DNA from 3 places in the Viridibacillus sp. FSL H8-0110 genome. Region 1 is predicted to be linked to each of the others. Evidence: predicted binding sites of a transcription regulator. Region 1 holds the regulator's gene; each other region holds the start of a gene.

Region 1 (6,474 bases):
CTTGCTGGTATCTTCTTAAGGATGCGTGATGGATACTCTTTAAAGAGCATTTCACCTAAAGAGGCTGTAACTAAAATTGAAAAGCCAGTACTGTTTATTCATAGCCTTCCAGATGACTTCATCTTACCTGAAATGACAATTGAAATGTATAGCTTAAAGCCTGGCCCTAAAAAGTTAAAGCTTTTTGATGTAGGTCCTCATGCACAATCCTTTAATATGAACCCTGAAGCCTATGAAATGTTGGTCGCAGACTTTTTAAAAGAGTTTGTCTTTAAAGACAAAGACAAAAAAATAGCACTCAATTGAGTGCTATTTTTTATTTACCGCTTAATTTATTCATTGAGTTCATCATTTGTTTGATTTGTTTTTCAGACGGTTTACGTCCCATTTGAGACATCATTACTCGTAGCATCTGTTCGTTAATAGGTGGGTTGTCTTTTAAGTATTTCATCATATATTGACGGGCAACAAAGAAACCGATAGCTACTCCTGCTATTAATGCCACGATAACAAGTATAATCCATAACGTAGTATTCACTGGTTTTCCTCCTCCAAGTTTCTTATGCGAGAAAACTATCTCCAACAAGGATTATACAATAAAAAACCACTACATACTACTGTTTGACAAGATTTATCGTCTTTCGTGAGAATGGAATTTAAGTGGTTTTAACCAACCACATTCCATTTCATCTTTATTAAATCCGATAAAGCAATCACTTAATTTTGACAATGTTGCAAATAAGTCTAACTCTAGCATGCGTGACCCAACACAGACAACAGCTATGTAATAAGGAAAAATATCAATTTGGATTTCCCCTTTAAATTCATTCATCAAAAAGATTTGGTGATCCTTCGTTTGAATGCCTGAAAAGCTATTACCTAATTGTTGTTGAATGATTAGTTCAATTTCCATCATATCCAAAGGCTCACATAAATAGGAGATCTCTTGCGTCGGATGTATTGCATGCTCATACGAATTTGAGGATTGAATTAAATCGAATAGTAAACGTTCTCTACCATAAACAAAAGCCTGATGTTTCTTTTTCACATGAAAGATTGAGTACATTCGCAAGATTACCACTCCTCTCTTGTAAACAGTATAGCAAAGATTGCAAGAACATTTTGTCAATTGACGTCCGATTTAAAGCACTTTATTTGTCAAAAAAGAAAAAGTAGAGGAAAAAACCCTCTACTTTTCAATATTATCGCTATTTTTTTAAGCAAATAATGCTTTTACTTTTGAAACAACATTTTCTACAGTGAAGCCATATTCTTTCATAACAATTTCACCTGGCGCACTTGCACCAAATTTATCAATTGCTAGAACATCACCTTCGAAGCCAGTATATTTATGCCAGCCGAATGATGAACCCATTTCAATTGCTAAACGTTTTGTAATTGTTTTTGGTAATACCGCTTCTTTATATGCTGCATCTTGAGCTTCAAAACGATCGAATGATGGCATAGAAACAACCGATACATCGATACCTTCAGCTGCTAGTTGCTTTTGAGCTTCTATAGCAAGGCTAACTTCTGAGCCAGTTGCTAAAATTAGTGCATCCGCTACTTCTTTAGTTGCTTTTGAAACAACATAAGCGCCTTTTGAAACACCTTCAGCTGCAAGTGAAGCTGAGTGTTCAGACACTGGTAAGTTTTGACGAGAAAGTACTAATACTGTTGGTTGGTTTTTAGACGATACGGCTAATTTCCAAGCTTCAGCAGATTCGTTTGCATCAGCAGGACGAATAACAGAAAGATTTGGCATAGAACGTAATGCAGCTAAATGTTCAACAGGTTCATGCGTTGGACCATCTTCACCAACAGCGATACTGTCATGCGTAAATACATACGTTACAGGTAGTCCCATTAATGCAGATAGACGAATTGCTGGACGTACATAGTCACTGAAGACGAAGAATGTACCACCAAAGACGTTTACTCCTCCATGAAGTGCCATTCCATTTAGAGCTGCACCCATAGCAAATTCACGAACACCGAACCAAATGTTACGACCTTCTGGAGTTTCTGCTGTGAAATCGCCAGCATCTTTCATGTATGTTTTATTTGATCCAGCTAAATCCGCACTTCCTCCGAAGAATGAAGGTGTGTTTTTTGCAAGTGCATTGATTACTTCACCAGAAGACGAACGTGTAGCAATAGATTTACCTGATTCATAAACAGGTACTGCAGATGCGAAATTTTCAGGAAGTTCCCCATTCATCGCATTTACAAACTGTTCTGCAAGATCAGGATATGCTTTTTTGTATGCTTCAAATTGTTCATTCCATGTAGCTTCTGCAAGTGTTCCTTGAACTTCAGCTGCTTGTTTGAATGTCGCATATACCTCTTCTGGTACATGGAATGGATCATGAGGCCATGAGTAGTGTTCTTTAGTAAGTTTCACTTCATCAGCACCTAGTGGCGAACCGTGTGAGTCAGCTTTACCTGATTTATTTGGTGAACCGTAGCCAATAACTGTTTTTACTTCAATAATAGTAGGTTGGCCTTTATGTGCTTTGGCTTGTTCAATAGCCGTATTTATTGCTTCAATATCATTACCATCAGCTACATGAATGTAGTTCCAGTTATATGATCCAAAACGTTTTTGAATATTTTCAGAGAATGATTTATTTAAATCGCCATCTAACGAAATGTCATTGCTATCATATAGCACTATCAGTTTTTCAAGTTGTAAGTGACCAGCTAAAGAAATTGCCTCAGCAGCAACACCTTCCATCAAATCTCCATCACCACAAAGTGCAAATGTATAATGATCTACTACTTCATGTACCGGCTTGTTATAAACGCCTGCAAGGTGACTTTCCGCCATTGCCATACCGACAGCCATTGCAATACCTTGGCCTAGTGGTCCAGTTGTTGCTTCAACTCCAGCTGTATGACCATATTCTGGGTGACCAGGTGTTTTTGAATCCCATTGACGGAAACTTTTGATTTCTTCCATTGGTAAATCATATCCACCTAAGTGTAATAGGCTATACAAAAGCATAGAGCCATGACCTGCTGATAAAATAAAGCGATCGCGGTTAAACCATTTAGGGTTTGAAGGATTGTGACGAAGTTGTTTTGTCCAAAGAGTATAAGCCATTGGAGCAGCCCCCATCGGTAATCCTGGGTGACCTGAATTAGCTTTTTCAATAGCATCAATTGACAAAGTTCGAATAGTGTTAATTGCAAGCTGATCTGCTTGTTGAGTCATTTTAATAGACATCCTTTCTTAAGCTAAATAGTGTACTATTATATTTTAGTCAACATTCTTATATAAAACAATGTTTTCTCTATAAATATGTGTTTAATTTAATCGATTATTCTTATTTTGTTTTTGACGTAACTTTTCAGGCGTTACTTCATTTCCCTCCGGGTCGAAAACACGGACATTTTCAATCGTCTCACGCATCGAAGATCGGAATGTGTCTAAATACTCTTTACGAAGTGTTGTTTGTTCTTTTGCTTCTTCTACAGTTAAACCTTGTGACTTTGATTTTTTCGAAAGTTCACTTATACGTTGTAATTTTTCTTTTGATAACATTTATTTCTCACCTTTCATACAGACCTTAATACAAAGGTATGCAAAAAAGACCGCAAGCGCAAGCTTTTAGTCTTTATTTTTCTCCTTTAATTCCATAAATCTTCGATGAATTGTCGCTTTACTAACTTGAAAGCCCAATCCTCTCAAAGTATCTGTAATTTCTTCAAATGTCATACCTTTTTGTCTAAGTTGAATAATTTGTTCAATCGGGACATCTATGCGATCTCGTCCCTCAGGATTCCCTCGATCTTTTAAATTCTTTTCTGGTCTATATCCGTTCTGTACAGCTCGTCTCATCCCTCTACGGATTTTCGCATTATGTAATTTACGTTGATACTCTTCAACTATCGCTAGTATTTCTAGCAACATAGCATCCATCTCATTTAGCCGGACGTGACCTGCATCACTTAATGTAAAAATATCTGTATTCGTTTTTTGCAGTAAATGAAGTACCGCCATTCGGCCATTTCCACGCCCTAAGCGCGTCTCATCTTGAACAAATAGTGCCGGTTGTTCATATTCCTTCACACACTCAAGTAGATCAAGTAAACCTTCCCGATCAATATCATATCCGCTATGTCGATCTGAAAAGACTTGTGCAACTTCATATCCTTTACTCGTTGCAAATTCCCTTAACTCAATCTCTTGCCTTTCAAGCGAAGTATCTTGTGTATCTTTTTCGGTACTTACACGGCAATAGAGTATTGCTATTTTTTGTTTCATTTTTTATCACTCGCCACTTCTACTCCTATATTTGGAACTTTTATATTATCATGTTCCGGAACTATTAGAGTATGCCCCGCATAAATAGTATCGTCAATTAAATTATTTTCATTTTTAACCTTAGCTATCCATTCATGATCAGCCATTTTACCTTTATATCTATCTGCAAGAGAAATTAAAGTATCTCCATCATGAACTTTAATTTCTTTATATGATGTATTCCCACTATTTGCAACCACTAAAACTGTTGTAAACATTACGCAAAATCCAAAAAGCAATGTAATGTATTGATTTTTTTTGAACCAACTCACACTTATTCTCCCCTTTTTTCGAATACCTGTTCGGAATGTATGTTCTCAATATAAACCGAACGTTTGTTTTTGTCAACGGTTTTTTCGAACTTATGTTTGCATTGTTTGTTCGCTAATGCTATACTATTAATAACTTTTACATAGTATGAGATAAAGAGGTGATTGGATTGAAAAAAGTATCGAAAAGACAAGAAGATATATTGTCTTTCATCAAAGAGGAAGTTCGCACTAAAGGATACCCACCTTCCGTCCGTGAAATTGGTGAAGCAGTTGGTCTTGCATCAAGTTCTACAGTCCACGGACATCTTGCTAGACTTGAGAGCAAAGGACTGATTCGACGAGATCCAACGAAACCTCGTGCAATCGAAATTTTAGATCAACAAGATTCTACAATCGCAAAACAAGGTGTTGTACATGTACCACTAGTTGGTAAAGTTACTGCAGGCCTTCCTATTACTGCAATTGAGAATATCGAAGAATACTTCCCTATCCCAGATTCTTATGGAACAACTGAAGATCAAATTTTCATGCTTGAAATTATGGGTGAATCTATGATCGAAGCTGGTATATTAGATGGAGACTATGTAATCGTGAAACAACAAGCAACCGCGAGTAATGGCGAAATTGTTGTAGCGATGACAGAGGACAATGAAGCAACTGTAAAACGATTTTTTAAAGAGGAAACTTATTTCCGCTTACAGCCAGAAAACTCTTCTATGGAACCAATTATTGTAGATCGAGTTTCCATTTTAGGAAAAGTAGTTGGTTTGTATCGTAACGTTTTATAAATGACAATAATATCAGATTGCAATAATCAATGAATTTTTTGATTCTTGCAATCTTTTTTTATATACATAAACATAATATATTATTTGTATAATCGCACATTCCATCTAACGAAATACCTTTATTTCACATTCCATCTTAGCTAAGTATAAGTTTGGAATTTATCTTCTTGGGTCGGTCGGTCTGTTTTTTTATTCTTTTAGGTTAAAGGTTAAGTGAGAGGAAGTATGGTAGGTGCGGTTTAAAGATGCCCCCTATTATCCCCTCATAAATGCAGGCTTCGGATGACAACGTATTACAAAAAAGTATCCAATAAGTTCCAAAACTTTATTTTTAGCTCGATTTATAATGTGGTGGAACCGTGCTTACAGGACCAATGCCATTCTCTACGAATTTCTTCGACTTCGATGGTCGGCTGCATCTTGTACGTAGTTCCATGTCATCTCACCACAGTAACCGTTTTGTTGATTGATTATTGATTGATCTCGTACTTTTGCCAGAAGGCTTATTACATTTTAAATTCCAATTAATTTGAATACTATACAATCTAATTAATAGTACAAATATTCGTATAAAGTTATAATTGACGTATCTTAAAAATCAAAGGAGTTTTGTCTTATGAGTCAAAGAGTTCCCTATTATACTGTTGCACCTGATGGTTTGAAAATCATGATGGATATGGAGAAGTACACCAAAAAGTCTACTATTAATCGAACTACTAGAGAACTTATCAAAATTAGAGTTTCACAAATTAACGGTTGTGCTTTTTGTATAGATACTCATACTTCCGATGCTCGTAAGATGGGTGAAACGGAACAACGAATTTATTGTTTAAATGCTTGGAATGAATGTACTTTTTATACACTTGAAGAAAAAGTTGCTCTAGAACTATCTGAACATATTACTTTAATCCCTACTAAAAGAGTTCCTGAAGATCTGTATAAGCGAGTTCGTGAACTGTATAACGATAGAGAATACGTTGACCTTGTGCTAATCATCAATCAAATCAACAGTTGGAATAGAATTTCTATTGCAATGGGAAATATAGCAACCGAAAAATAATCCCTCTCAACGAGCACCTTAAGGTGTTCGTTTTTTCATTCCCTT
Region 2 (6,474 bases), 730 kb from region 1:
TCAGGTTCAAAACTCATAGCTGTCACATTGAACGCATTGCGATGTATCAACTTCGTAGGATCTGCTTCCATCAAATCTACAATAGCTTGCAACGCGTCTGGCATATACATCATATCCATGTATGAGCCCTGTGCGATATATGAAGTATACTTCCCTTCAGAAATCGCTTTATAGTATATATCAACCGCATAATCTGTTGTACCACCACCAGGAGGAGTTGCGTAAGAAATTAATCCTGGGAAACGTACTCCACGAGTATCTACACCAAAGCGTTGGTAATAGTAATCACATAATAGTTCACCCGCTACTTTGTTTACACCATACATCGTAGTAGGGCGTTGCAACGTATCTTGTGGTGTATTATTTTTGGGCGTAGAAGGTCCAAATGCACCGATTGAACTCGGTGTGAAAAACTGCAGATTTTGTTCACGCGCAACTTCTAAAGCATTAACAAGTCCACCCATATTCAAATTCCAAGCAAATAACGGTTTAGATTCTGCAGTTGCTGATAATAATGCAGCCATGTGCATTAAAGTATCTGCTCCAAAATCCTTCGCCATATCATTCATGCGACCAGCATCCATAACATCCAGTGTTTCAAAAGGTCCCTTTTGTGTATCCGGTTTGCGAATATCTGTTGCTAAAACATTTTCCGTTCCATATGTTTCGCGCAGCTTAGATACTAACTCTGACCCTATTTGACCGCACGCACCGGTTATCATAATTTTTTTCATTTAAAAATCCTCCTCACCCAATAAACATTTGTATTTACAGAAAACACATTCTCCCGAGTGTTACAAATGTATTTCTAGAAAATACAAATAACAACAATAATACGTTGATTTATCAATGTTTTTAATAATTAGATTATACAATGTATGTTTCTAAAACACAATAATCGTTTTCACACAAAGGACAGTTTGTTTACAATACAATTATTCATTGTTTATTTTATAATAAACAAAAGGAGTGGAATCGATGCATTTATTTAAACTAACTTTTATTTATTTGGTCGCCATCATCAGCTGCACATTCCTACTTATAATGGACTTACCTATAGTCGTAGTATTTCTCTTACTATTTATGTATGTCTTCGCTCTCACAATGTTCCCATACCTCAACACTTTGTTTTGGTCTAACAACATTAGTAAAATGGACCGCTTTATAACAAAGCATAAAACAAAACCCGTATTTGCCTACCCATACGCGGTTGCACATGAAACAGTAACCGAGCAAAAAATAAGCGTACAAAAAATACTAAGCAGTTATAAAAAACAAGATGTTCAACACAACTACCGTTCTTTGCTAGCTACTCTGGACAAAGATTTCGAACTTGCTTTAGTAGAAGCGAAGCAACTTCAAAAAGAACCTATTCGTAGCTACACTATCGCACATATTGAAACTTTACTCGGTAACTTCGAGGCAGCAAAATCGCTCATCCCAAACCTAAAAAAAGAATGGATGCCACACGCCATTGAGGGTTTGATCGCCTATGAACAGCATGATTTCCAGACATTCGAAAAAGAAGCACATGCAGCCACCGCAAAAGTAAGAGGATTACAAAAACATTTATTGTTTTATTCTTTCAAAGAAATGAAGGCAAGATTAGAGGCAAAATAAAAAACCACCCGGGGGAGGGTGGTTTTTTAAGGATGGAATTTTTACATTCCAATGGGGAGTTGGTATAGTATTAGGCATTTCGGGTGGGTTTTATACATTACTTTAAAAATTCATTTATTTTAGTTAAGATTACCTCATTAATTAGTATAAACTTTATCTTTTTCTCACGACTTTAAGATTTCAAATCAGCTAGCTCTTACGTTTACCTGCCTAACAATTTTATAAAGTCACTCAATCCCACACCACTTTTCACCAACTAGTAGTAAATCTTCTGTTGTATTATTTATCAATCTTCCTAGCATCAATCACATAAGTGTTTGCAACCAAATCATGCAAGGCACGCTTTTGCGGGTGGAATGCGGCGATTATGTAACCAAGTCCGAGGAGAAGTCCACTAAAGATTCGAGCGACATTCCGAATGACGCTTCGGAAAATAGAGATTGTATCACCGTTCTTATCAACAATTTCTATGCCTAGCACTTTTTTCCCGACGGTACCTCTCCATGGCGTTGCCGGTAGTCCGATGAAATATAATATACCTACGATAATGAGAATCCAGCTATATAAAGGGTAAGTTGTTAGATATAGTTCATCACCAAATATCATTTCAGATATGACCCCTTTTGGAACTTTTAAAACGCCCCCAATTAGCGCTGTTGCCACAGCCACCACAGCAGCATCAATAATTGACGCTAAGAAACGGATCCAAAACCCTCCATAGTTCACTTCTACTTTCTCCTTTCCCTTCTATTAATTTACGTCGTCATCATTAGTGTATGATACATAACTTTGCATTTTGAGCATTTGTTTCAATAGATAATACGTGAAATTTCAGTGTAATAAATTAATTCCCCTCGTTGCACAAAATACCTATTATAACTCTATATTTAGGTGATTTATACGAGCTCTAAAATAGAATCATTCGATGAATTAATGCCCCACCTGTAACGCTGTGAGGAGTGATAGTAGTTTATCCCTGTTCAATATTACACAGCAACGATTATTGTCGTAATTGTCACGAAAAGTGATTTTCAGAAAACATTATTGATTTCATTGTTTTTTATATAACAATAAAGACCTCTATACATTGGTATAGGGGCCATCTAATGTAATTGATTTTTATTTTAAAGATTAATCACAATAGTTATTTTCTAATTGCGCTCTATAAACAGCATCCAATGGTATACGCCGAATGATTGTATCCATTTCTAATGATAGCTCACGAGTGGATGCCTTAAGATCCGTAATAATACCTGTATAGTGACTTAAATTATGATCAACCATAATTTTAAGCGTAACAATTAACTTTTGGTCATACGCGAGTTGAATAACCTGTTGCAGTTCTTCTAATTCCCATTCAGTCAATTCATTCGGTAATTCTTCTTCTGATTCATGTTTCCACACTCTAATTTGCTGCACATGTTCTGGTAACATCATCGAAACCCATTTAACATTACCTCTGTCACGAATCATCTTAAAACACCTGCTTTTCCATTATATTTTGTATGACATGATATAAAAGAACATACTAAAACATACTTTAAATTAATTTCTTCGCATTCAATATTACGTCAGTCTTTTTATGCGAACTGCTTCAACCTGTGTATTTAGTGCATAAGTTGTGCATAACTAGACCTATTTGCAACTAACACTTAGTTATCCACATGTCCGCAAGACATTACCACCCTGCCGTGTTATACAACTATTATTCAAATAGTGTATATCAATTAAATGGATATTGAATAAATATACATTACTTTATTTTTTGTGACCTCCTAATAATTTTGAACGTGAGACAGCGGTGCCAGCTTCTGTATAAGAGACCGCACGTAAAAGTGCAGTAGGGCCGTAACGAGAGCGTAGTTGATCCATGGTAGCTCCGAGCTTACGACGACGAAAGCGGTCAGTATCGAACAAACTAAGCTGCATTGAACGTTCAGATTCAAGCTTTGTAATACTAATCGTCAGCTGGCGTACCGGTCTATCTTCTATATAGTGTTCATCAAGCAACTGCTGGCAGACCTGATAAATTTTCATCGTTTCATTTGTTGGCTCATCGATTGTGCGTGAACGATGGAAGCCTCCACCAAATGCATTTTTACTGTAGGAGAGTCCTAGTGAAATGGTACGCCCTACTTTAAATGCTTCACGCGCACGCCTTGCGATGTCTTCACACATCTCTAAAACAACTGCAAGCACTTCTTCTTTTTTGTTATAATCGCGCATTAAAATTTGTCCTTTACCATAACTGATTTGCCCTTCAATTATCGGTGAACCGAGCTCAGAAAGATCAATTCCCCACGCATGATGATAAAGCTGATTACCCATAATACCAAAACGAGCTTCTAGTGTTTTTAAATCTGCTTTCGCTAAATCTCCTACTGAAAAAATCCCCATATGATTAAGCGTGCGTTCTGTCCGACACCCAATACCCCACATCTTAGAGAGTGGTGATGTAGGCCATAACTTTTCTTCCACATCTTCATATACCCATTTAGCAAAGCCCGTTTTTTTCGCTTCTAAATCAAGCGCTAGCTTTGATAACAACATATTAGGCCCCATGCCGACGGCACTTGGAATTCCAAACTGATTGTAAATATCTCGTTGTATCTTCTTCGCGGTTTGTTCAACTGGTCCCCATAATTTTTCTGTTCCTGTTAAATCAACGAAACTTTCGTCAACACTATAAATATGGATAGCTTCCTTTGGGACATAACTGTTGAGTAAGCGTGTAATTTCCATTGAAACGCGGATGAAGAAGTCCATTTTAGGTTCAAATAGGCGAATATCCGGATGCTTCGGAATTTCATAGAGGCGTGTGCCCGTTTTTACTTGGAAACGTTTTTTCATCATCGGCGATGCCGCTAGCACGATACTTCCCTTTTGATTGAAGTTACCAACTACCGCAATCGGCGTTTTCATCACATCTAAATGCTCCAATGTTGCAATACAACTCGCATAGAAGCAACGCATATCGATACACATAATTGATCGCCTTGGCATGTTTTCGTACATACACCTATCCTCCAATAGAGAACGTTTGTTCTTATTTTAAATTGAGATGAGTGAGATGGCAAGTGGGAATATCAGGTATTGTGAATGAGTAGTGAGTATAAGTTTTACCAGGAGGACTTCATAATAAAAAGAGACTACTGCACACTTAAAAGTGTGCAGTAGTCTCTTTAGAAAAATGCTCGAAACATTTACTCGAGATATCCAGCTTCAGCAGTCAGACTCTCGAGATCACTTCCACCTTCTCGGTTGAAAACTGAAAGTACGTTTTCAATTCGAAGGTTCCAGCGCTTGTCGAGTCTAGGGGACCGCTTCAGCATTTACTCGAGATATCCAGCTTCAGCGGTCAGACTCTCGAGGTCACTTCCACCTTCTCGGTTGAAAACTGAAAGTACGTTTTCAATTCGAAGGTTCCAGCGCTTGTCGAGTCTAGGCGGACCGCTTCAACATTTACTCGAGATATCCATCTTCAGCGGTCAGACTCTCGAGGTCACTTCCACCTTCTCGGTTGAAAACTGAAAGTACGTTTTCAATTCGAAGGTTCCAGCGCTTGTCGAGTCTAGGCGGACCGCTTCAACATTTACTTCATCCAGTCAGGTTTGCCGAAACCTTTAAATTCTTCATCGATGATTTTTTCAAATTCTTCCGATTTAACGATTTCTAGTATATCTTTTGCTAGTTGTGAATCTTTGTTTTCTTCCTTAACCGCAATAACATTACGGAATTTATCAGGCATGTTTTCTAAGAAGAGTGCATCTTGTAGATTCAGTCCCGCCGCAAGTGCAAAGTTTCCTGGGACACCAACAAGGTCAGCGCTATCGATTGCACGAGGCAGCCCCGCCGCTTCTATTGGTTGGAACACTAAGTTTTTAGGATTTTCAACAACGTCTTTTTCAGATGCTTTTAGTTCTTCGATGTTCGGGTCAATTTTGATAAGACCTTGTTCTTGTAACGCTAATAATGTACGTGCCGCATTTGATGGATCATTAGCAATTGCTACTTTTGCGCCGTCTTTAATACCATCAATTGATTTAAAATCTTTTGCAAAGAAGCCCATTGGTGCAGTTGGTACGTTAATTAGACCAGTTAATTTCATTTTATTTTGTTCATTAAAGTTTTCAAGATAAATTGAATGTTGGAAAAGGTTTGCATCAATATCACCAGAATCTAATGCTTTGTTTGGTTGTACGTAGTCACTGAATTCAACTGTTTTTACTTTATACCCTTTTTTCTCTAATTGCGGGATGATTGCTTTATTTAACATGTCACTATACGGCCCTGCAGTTGCGCCAATTTTAATGTCTTTTGAATCTTTTGGTTTGCTTTCATCTTTGTTACCACATGCAACTAAAACTGTTGCTAATACGAATAATAACGCTGCTAGTAAAAACTTTTTCATTTTCAAATCTCCCCTTTATCGTTTATCAATTGCTTTTGAAATGGCATCGCCTGAAAGTTGAATAATTTGGACAATAACAATTAAAATGACAACTGTCGCAATCATAATTGTGTTGTCATAGCGGTAGTAACCAAAGCGAATAGCTAGGTCGCCAATTCCACCGCCGCCGACAATACCAGCCATTGCGGAATATGCGACTAAACTAATAATCGTCATTGTCACACCTTGGATAATACCCGATTTCGCTTCAGGTAATAGCACATCTCGTATAATCATCCACGGTGTTGCACCGACAGCTATTGATGCCTCGATGACACCTTTATCAACTTCACGCATAGACGTTTCTACAAGTCTCGCAAAGAACGGAATGGCTGCTACAGATAATGAAACACTTGCCGCTACGGGACCAATTGTATCTCCAACCAGTATTTTTGTTAGCGGGA
Region 3 (6,474 bases), 460 kb from region 1:
TTTTCCAGAACCCGATAAGCCAGTTATAACAACGAGCTTATCTCGCGGGATTTTAACATCTACGTTTTTCAAATTATTTGCACGTGCACCTTGAACGATAATTTCTTGATTTTTCAATTTTTTCATCCTTCCGCTTTCAGTTCCAGGATTGTATCACGAAGCTCTGCAGCACGTTCGAAGTCGAGCGCTTTTGCGGCATCCTTCATTTCTTTTTCTAATGAAAGTAAAAGTGTTTCTCTTTCTTGCTTTGTTAGCTTTTTACCCTTCATTACTTTTGTTACGTATGTTTCTTGTTCTTCGGCTGCCTGTGTTGCCCGAATTACATCGCGAATTTCTTTCTGAATGGTTCTTGGCGTAATGCCATGCTCCTCATTGTAGTCAGCTTGAATTGTACGACGGCGATTTGTTTCGTCGATTGCTTTTGTCATCGAATCCGTCATACGATCGGCATACATAATAACGTGACCGTTCGAATTACGTGCTGCACGTCCAATTGTTTGGATGAGCGAACGCTCTGAACGTAGGAAGCCTTCCTTATCTGCATCCAGTATGGCAACTAAAGATACTTCTGGGATATCAATACCTTCACGAAGTAAGTTAATTCCGATTAATACGTCGTATATTCCCATACGCAATTCACGAATGATTTCAATTCGCTCTAACGTTTTAACTTCTGAGTGTAAGTACTGTACTTTAATCCCTATTTCTTTTAAATAATCCGTTAAATCTTCTGACATTTTTTTCGTTAATGTTGTAATTAATACACGCTCATTTTTTTCAGTCCGTAAATTAATTTCATGGATTAAATCATCGATCTGACCTTCAATTGGTCGTACTTCGATCTCAGGATCAAGAAGACCAGTTGGACGAATAATTTGCTCTACCATATCAGGTGTATGTTCCAATTCATAAGGTCCTGGTGTAGCAGAAACAAAAATTGCGTTATGAACATGTTTCTCAAATTCTTCAAATTTTAACGGTCTATTATCAAGTGCTGATGGTAAGCGGAATCCATGATCAACTAAAACACCTTTGCGCGCTTGGTCACCGTTATACATTCCTCGGATTTGTGGTAATGTAACATGACTTTCATCCACTACTAGCAAAAAATCCTCTGGGAAGTAATCTAATAATGTGTATGGTGTTGCACCTGCTGGTCTTAGTGTTAAATGGCGAGAATAGTTTTCTACTCCTGAACAGAAGCCCATTTCGCTCATCATTTCTAAATCATAATTTGTTCTTTGTTCTAAGCGTTGAGCTTCGAGTAACTTATCTTCCTCTCGAAGTTTCTCAAGTTGTTCCTTCAATTCATCTTTAATATTCTCAATGGCTTTGACCATTTTTTCTTCTCGCGTAACAAAGTGGGATGCAGGGAAGATAGCGACATGCTCTCGTTCGCCAAGAATTTCTCCTGTTAACGCATCAACTTCACGAATACGCTCTACTTCATCACCGAAAAATTCTACACGCAAGCATCTCTCGTCCCTAGATATTGGAAAAATTTCAACAACATCACCGCGTACTCGAAATGTTCCGCGTGTGAAATTAATATCATTACGTTCATACTGAATATCTACAAGTTTACGTAACAATTGATTCCTTTCGATTTCCATCCCTGTTCGGATAGACAACACCATTTCTCGGTATTCTTCTGGTGAACCGAGACCGTAAATACAAGAAACAGATGCGATGACGATAACATCTTCTCTTTCAAATAATGAAGATGTTGCTGAATGTCGCAACTTATCAATTTCATCATTAATACTAGAGTCCTTCTCGATATATGTATCGGTTTGTGGTACATAAGCTTCTGGCTGATAGTAGTCATAATAGCTGACGAAATATTCTACTGCATTATTTGGAAAAAATTCTTTGAATTCACTATATAATTGACCCGCGAGTGTCTTATTATGAGCAATCACAAGGGTCGGCTTTTTGACTTCCTTTATAACATTGGAAATTGTAAATGTTTTACCTGTACCCGTTGCTCCTAGTAAGGTTTGGTGTTGTTTACCTTGACGGATACCTTCTACAAGCTCTGCTATTGCTGCTGGCTGATCGCCATTTGGCTTGTATGGTGAATGTAAATCAAATGCCTGAACCATAGCCACGTCCTCCTTGTTACTAATTACATATATTTTACCATAGCAAATTGGAAATATCGAGCAATAAGCGAACATATGTTTTTCGAAACTAGTTTCATTGTTTTGCCAATTATTGTACTACCGAGGCATTTATCATTATAGATTTACTCATTTCTTTTACTATCGATAATTCAATTTAAAAACAAGTTTATATGTGTCCACTCAATGCTGTTTACACTTACTTATTTCCAATGATATTAAATCAACAAAAAAATCGTTCCAATATAGGAACGATCTTCTTCTATGTTGAAATTCTCTATGTATAAGCTCGAAACTTATACTAGTATTTCTATTATCATTAATTATCTAACAATGCTTATCCGGCGCTTGTCTGCAATTTCTCTAATTCTTTTGCGTATTGATAAAAGGCGACTTCATTTCTTTCATCTAGGGCTGAGTCAATGCAAGCTAATAGATACTCTTCCGTTTGTGCACGATGTACATGGTTTAAAAACAAATCTAAATAGATCGTATCTAACAATTTTTCAGCATTATTCGTGTTGTCAGTTCGTCCAAGAGCTTTTAGAAAATCGGTATAGGAATAATATTTATCCAACGATCTCACCTCGAATGCCTTTTTTCTATTATAAGAAATTTCAGATAAATAAGCAATCTTAATTTATATTAAAGGTAATATATAGGATATTATAATTATATATTCCATTTTACCGTTGCACTTTATACCAATTATAGTTAAAATGATAGTGAAATTATACTAATTTCACTATCATTCGGAGGGAGGAACAAATATTGGATGAAAAACTGACGAAATTATCGAATTTCACATTGTCTTTTAGTACATTTGCCCTTATGCCAGTTTTCGAGGGTAATCACATTTACACAAGAGTAGTTGAAAAGGAGAGGGAATTTCTTGTAGATGCAAGGCCATCTAGAGTAATACATAAATCTTGCTCTGACTATGGTACTTCTTTTAAGCTTGCTACGAACAAGTCAAAAGAATATCTTGGCGCACGCCATAAACTCCCTATTGTCGTTGCTTATGATTATGGTACACCTTGTATTTTCATGCCAACTTTATCGCCTAATTCGCATTATAATGTTTGGTTTGCTATGCATGCAATTGAGTTTTTTGAAGATGCTGGTCCATCAAAAAGTCTTGTGTCTTTTAAAAACGGACAAGATGTTGAAGTAGACGTATCAGTCATCACAATGAGAACTCAACTAGCAATGGCATACTTTTTACAACAACGTTTCGAGATTAAACGTCCTTCTCTTTTTTAAATTGGACTTGTGTTAAATAAAATGTTAACAGTTCTTCTACTCGGTTACGTAATCGAATATTAGAATACCGACGATATTCTTCAGTATTATTGTATATAAAGATGTATTCAGAAAATAACTCATCACGATTTCCTCGCATAATTTTAAGCCGGTTTTTTTGCAAATATTGATGAGCTGCATGTAATTCACTTTGCACCTGTTTCATCGCTTCATGCACTAAATCGATATATGGCCGCTTCAATTTGAATGTTCCTTGTTCAAATGCTTTACAGTCTCTTTCGAAAATGGATAGTACCATTGGTAAGTAAATAACTGTTTCAAGCACCGCAAGAGCTTCATTTGGGATACGCGACATGCTTCCACCTCCAAAATAGGAACATTTGTTCTTACTTTGTATTTTACTACGTTTATAAGAAATTGCAAGTAGGAAACATACCCTTTTTACATGCAAAAAAGCCATTCAACGAATTACTCCGTCGAATGGCTTTTCATAGTTAAATTAAAGTTTAGATCGTAAGTAAGCATTGATAAATTGATCAATGTCACCATCCATAACATTTTGCACGTTTCCTGTTTCAGCACTTGTACGGTGGTCTTTTACCATTGAATATGGGTGGAATACGTATGAACGAATTTGACTACCCCAGCCAATTTCTTTTTGCTCTCCACGAATTTCATCTAATTCCGCTTGTTGTTCCTCAATTTTCAATTGATACAACTTCGCTTTTAACATACCCATTGCTTTTTCACGGTTTTTAATTTGCGAACGTTCAGCCTGACATTGAACAACTGTACCTGTTGGTGTGTGGGTAATACGAACAGCGGAGTCAGTTGTATTAATATGCTGACCACCTGCACCAGTCGCACGGTACGTATCAATTTTCAAATCTTCTGTACGGATATCAATTTCAATTTCATCGTTAAATTCTGGCATCACGTCACATGATACGAATGAAGTATGACGGCGACCTGATGAATCGAAAGGTGAAATACGTACAAGACGGTGAACACCTTTTTCAGCTTTTAAATAGCCATATGCATTATGTCCTTTAATAGCTAATGTAACTGACTTAATGCCGGCCTCATCGCCAGGTAAATAATCCATTGTTTCTACTTTAAAGCCACGTTTTTCAGCCCAGCGCGTATACATACGCAATAACATTGAACCCCAATCTTGCGACTCGGTACCACCAGCGCCCGGGTGAAGTTCCAAGATTGCGTTGTTTTTATCATAAGGTTCACTTAACAATAACTGTAGTTCGAATTCTTTTAAACGTGCTACGAATTCTTTTAACTCAACCGTTAAATCATCTTGTAATTCTTCATCAGGTTCTTCACGTAATAATTCTAGTGTCATTTCTAAGTTTTCTTGTGTATCTTCTAATTCTTTATATTCATTCACAACTTCTTTTAAGCCTTTTGACTCATTAATAATATTTTGTGCTTGTTGTTGATTGTTCCAGAATTCTGGTTCAAGCATTAATTCGTCAAATTCTTGTATTCGTGCCTCTTTGTTTTCTAAGTCAAAGAGACCCCCTGAAGTCCGCTAATTTCTTAGCTGAATTGTCTAACTCGTTACGCACGTCTGCTAATTCAAACATTTTTTGTATTCCTCCAAATTTGGTTTGATTATTTCACAATAATCTTTGCCTAAATGATTACCCCTTAGGACGGCATAAAACATGAGAGGATAAAATCCCCCCATGTTTTGTTAGTTGCCACCTATTCATTTAATCATATAATAAGGCTTTATTATACTGCACCGTGGCAGTTTTTATATTTTTTACCGCTTCCACATGGACATAAATCATTACGACCAATGTTGGCATCTTTGCTGCGGACTGGTTTTTTCTTCACTTTTTCGCCGTCTTCTTTTGGGTTAACAGCTTGGCCCTTCGCCACTTCTTCACGTTCTAAATTGCTGCGAATTTCAGCTTTCATCGCATATTTTGCAACATCTACGCGGATTGCTTCAACCATAGCATCGAACATTTCGAAACCTTCTTGTTGGTATTCGCGAAGTGGATCAGTTTGACCGTATGCACGTAAGTGGATACCTTGTCGTAATTGATCCATAGCATCGATGTGATCGATCCATTTAGAGTCAATTGCTCGAAGTAAAATTACTTTCTCAAACTCACGCATACGCTCTGGTGAAAGCTCTGCCTCTTTTTCATCATAGTGTGCTTTAATTTCTTTACGAATTTCATCTAGGATATCATCAACTGATTTACCATGTAAATCTTCAACAGTAATAACCCCTTCAGGTAATAAATTCGCAGAAATGAAGTCTTCGATTGCTTTTAAGTTCCAATCAGATTCCGAGTCTGAAGAAGTATATGCATTTACTGTGTTCACTAACACTTCATCAATCATCGTTTCAACTAAATCACGCATATTGTCCGTTTCAAGTACTTCGTAACGTTCTTTGTAGATAATTTCACGTTGTTGACGCATAACATCATCATATTGTAATAGACGCTTACGAGAGTCGAAGTTGTTACCTTCAACACGTTTTTGCGCTGATTCTACTGCACGAGATACCATACTAGATTGAATTGGTTGAGAATCATCCATGCCTAGTTTAGTCATCATATTCTTCATATTTTCAGAACCGAAACGACGCATTAATTCATCTTCAAGAGAAAGATAGAACTGAGTCACACCAGGGTCACCTTGACGACCAGCACGACCACGTAACTGATTATCGATACGACGAGATTCATGACGTTCAGTACCAATTACAGCTAAACCACCAATATCTAATACGCCATCAGCTAATTTAATATCTGTACCACGACCAGCCATGTTTGTTGCAATTGTAACTGAACCTTTTGAACCTGCTTCTGCAATAATTTCAGCTTCACGTTCATGGTTTTTCGCATTTAATACTTCATGTGGAATGCCACGTTTTGTTAACAAGTTCGATATCAATTCAGATGTTTCAATAGCAACAGTACCTACTAGAACTGGTTGCTGATTTTTATGGCGTTCAGCAATATCATCTGCAACAGCTTCAAACTTGCCTTTCATAGAAGCGTATATTAAATCAGGACGGTCATCACGAGCAATCGGTTTATTTGTTGGA

What was found. Region 1 encodes LexA, which represses DNA repair genes until DNA is damaged. Its sites were predicted from a motif close to CGAACATATGTTCG; they were not measured.
Region 2: MHH98_RS19590 (Y-family DNA polymerase) is a predicted target of LexA. The motif match lies at 4,654-4,667, and genes of this name have one in related genera.
Region 3: uvrB (excinuclease ABC subunit UvrB) is a predicted target of LexA. The motif match lies at 2,174-2,187, and genes of this name have one in related genera.

The regions. Positions count from the first base shown of each region.
Region 1 covers NZ_JBBOPJ010000001.1:3,218,454-3,224,927, forward strand. Annotated here, with positions in the region: gene MHH98_RS16130 (alpha/beta hydrolase) at 1-306, shown strand, start outside; gene MHH98_RS16135 (YneF family protein) at 317-538, opposite strand; gene sirA (sporulation inhibitor of replication protein SirA) at 632-1,066, opposite strand; gene tkt (transketolase) at 1,217-3,217, opposite strand; gene MHH98_RS16150 (DUF896 domain-containing protein) at 3,311-3,547, opposite strand; gene MHH98_RS16155 (YneB family resolvase-like protein) at 3,614-4,270, opposite strand; gene yneA (cell division suppressor protein YneA) at 4,267-4,581, opposite strand; gene lexA (transcriptional repressor LexA) at 4,749-5,369, shown strand; gene MHH98_RS16170 (carboxymuconolactone decarboxylase family protein) at 5,986-6,429, shown strand.
Region 2 covers NZ_JBBOPJ010000001.1:3,943,673-3,950,146, forward strand. Annotated here, with positions in the region: gene MHH98_RS19570 (L-threonine 3-dehydrogenase) at 1-734, opposite strand, end outside; gene MHH98_RS19575 (hypothetical protein) at 979-1,620, shown strand; gene MHH98_RS19580 (RDD family protein) at 1,900-2,346, opposite strand; gene MHH98_RS19585 (YolD-like family protein) at 2,752-3,093, opposite strand; gene MHH98_RS19590 (Y-family DNA polymerase) at 3,379-4,635, opposite strand; gene MHH98_RS19595 (MetQ/NlpA family ABC transporter substrate-binding protein) at 5,213-6,031, opposite strand; gene MHH98_RS19600 (methionine ABC transporter permease) at 6,047-6,474, opposite strand, start outside.
Region 3 covers NZ_JBBOPJ010000001.1:3,679,242-3,685,715, forward strand. Annotated here, with positions in the region: gene uvrA (excinuclease ABC subunit UvrA) at 1-117, opposite strand, end outside; gene uvrB (excinuclease ABC subunit UvrB) at 123-2,105, opposite strand; gene MHH98_RS18425 (IDEAL domain-containing protein) at 2,461-2,709, opposite strand; gene MHH98_RS18430 (competence protein ComK) at 2,895-3,386, shown strand; gene MHH98_RS18435 (hypothetical protein) at 3,364-3,741, opposite strand; one part of gene prfB (peptide chain release factor 2) at 3,886-4,911, opposite strand; one part of gene prfB (peptide chain release factor 2) at 4,913-4,987, opposite strand; gene secA (preprotein translocase subunit SecA) at 5,139-6,474, opposite strand, start outside.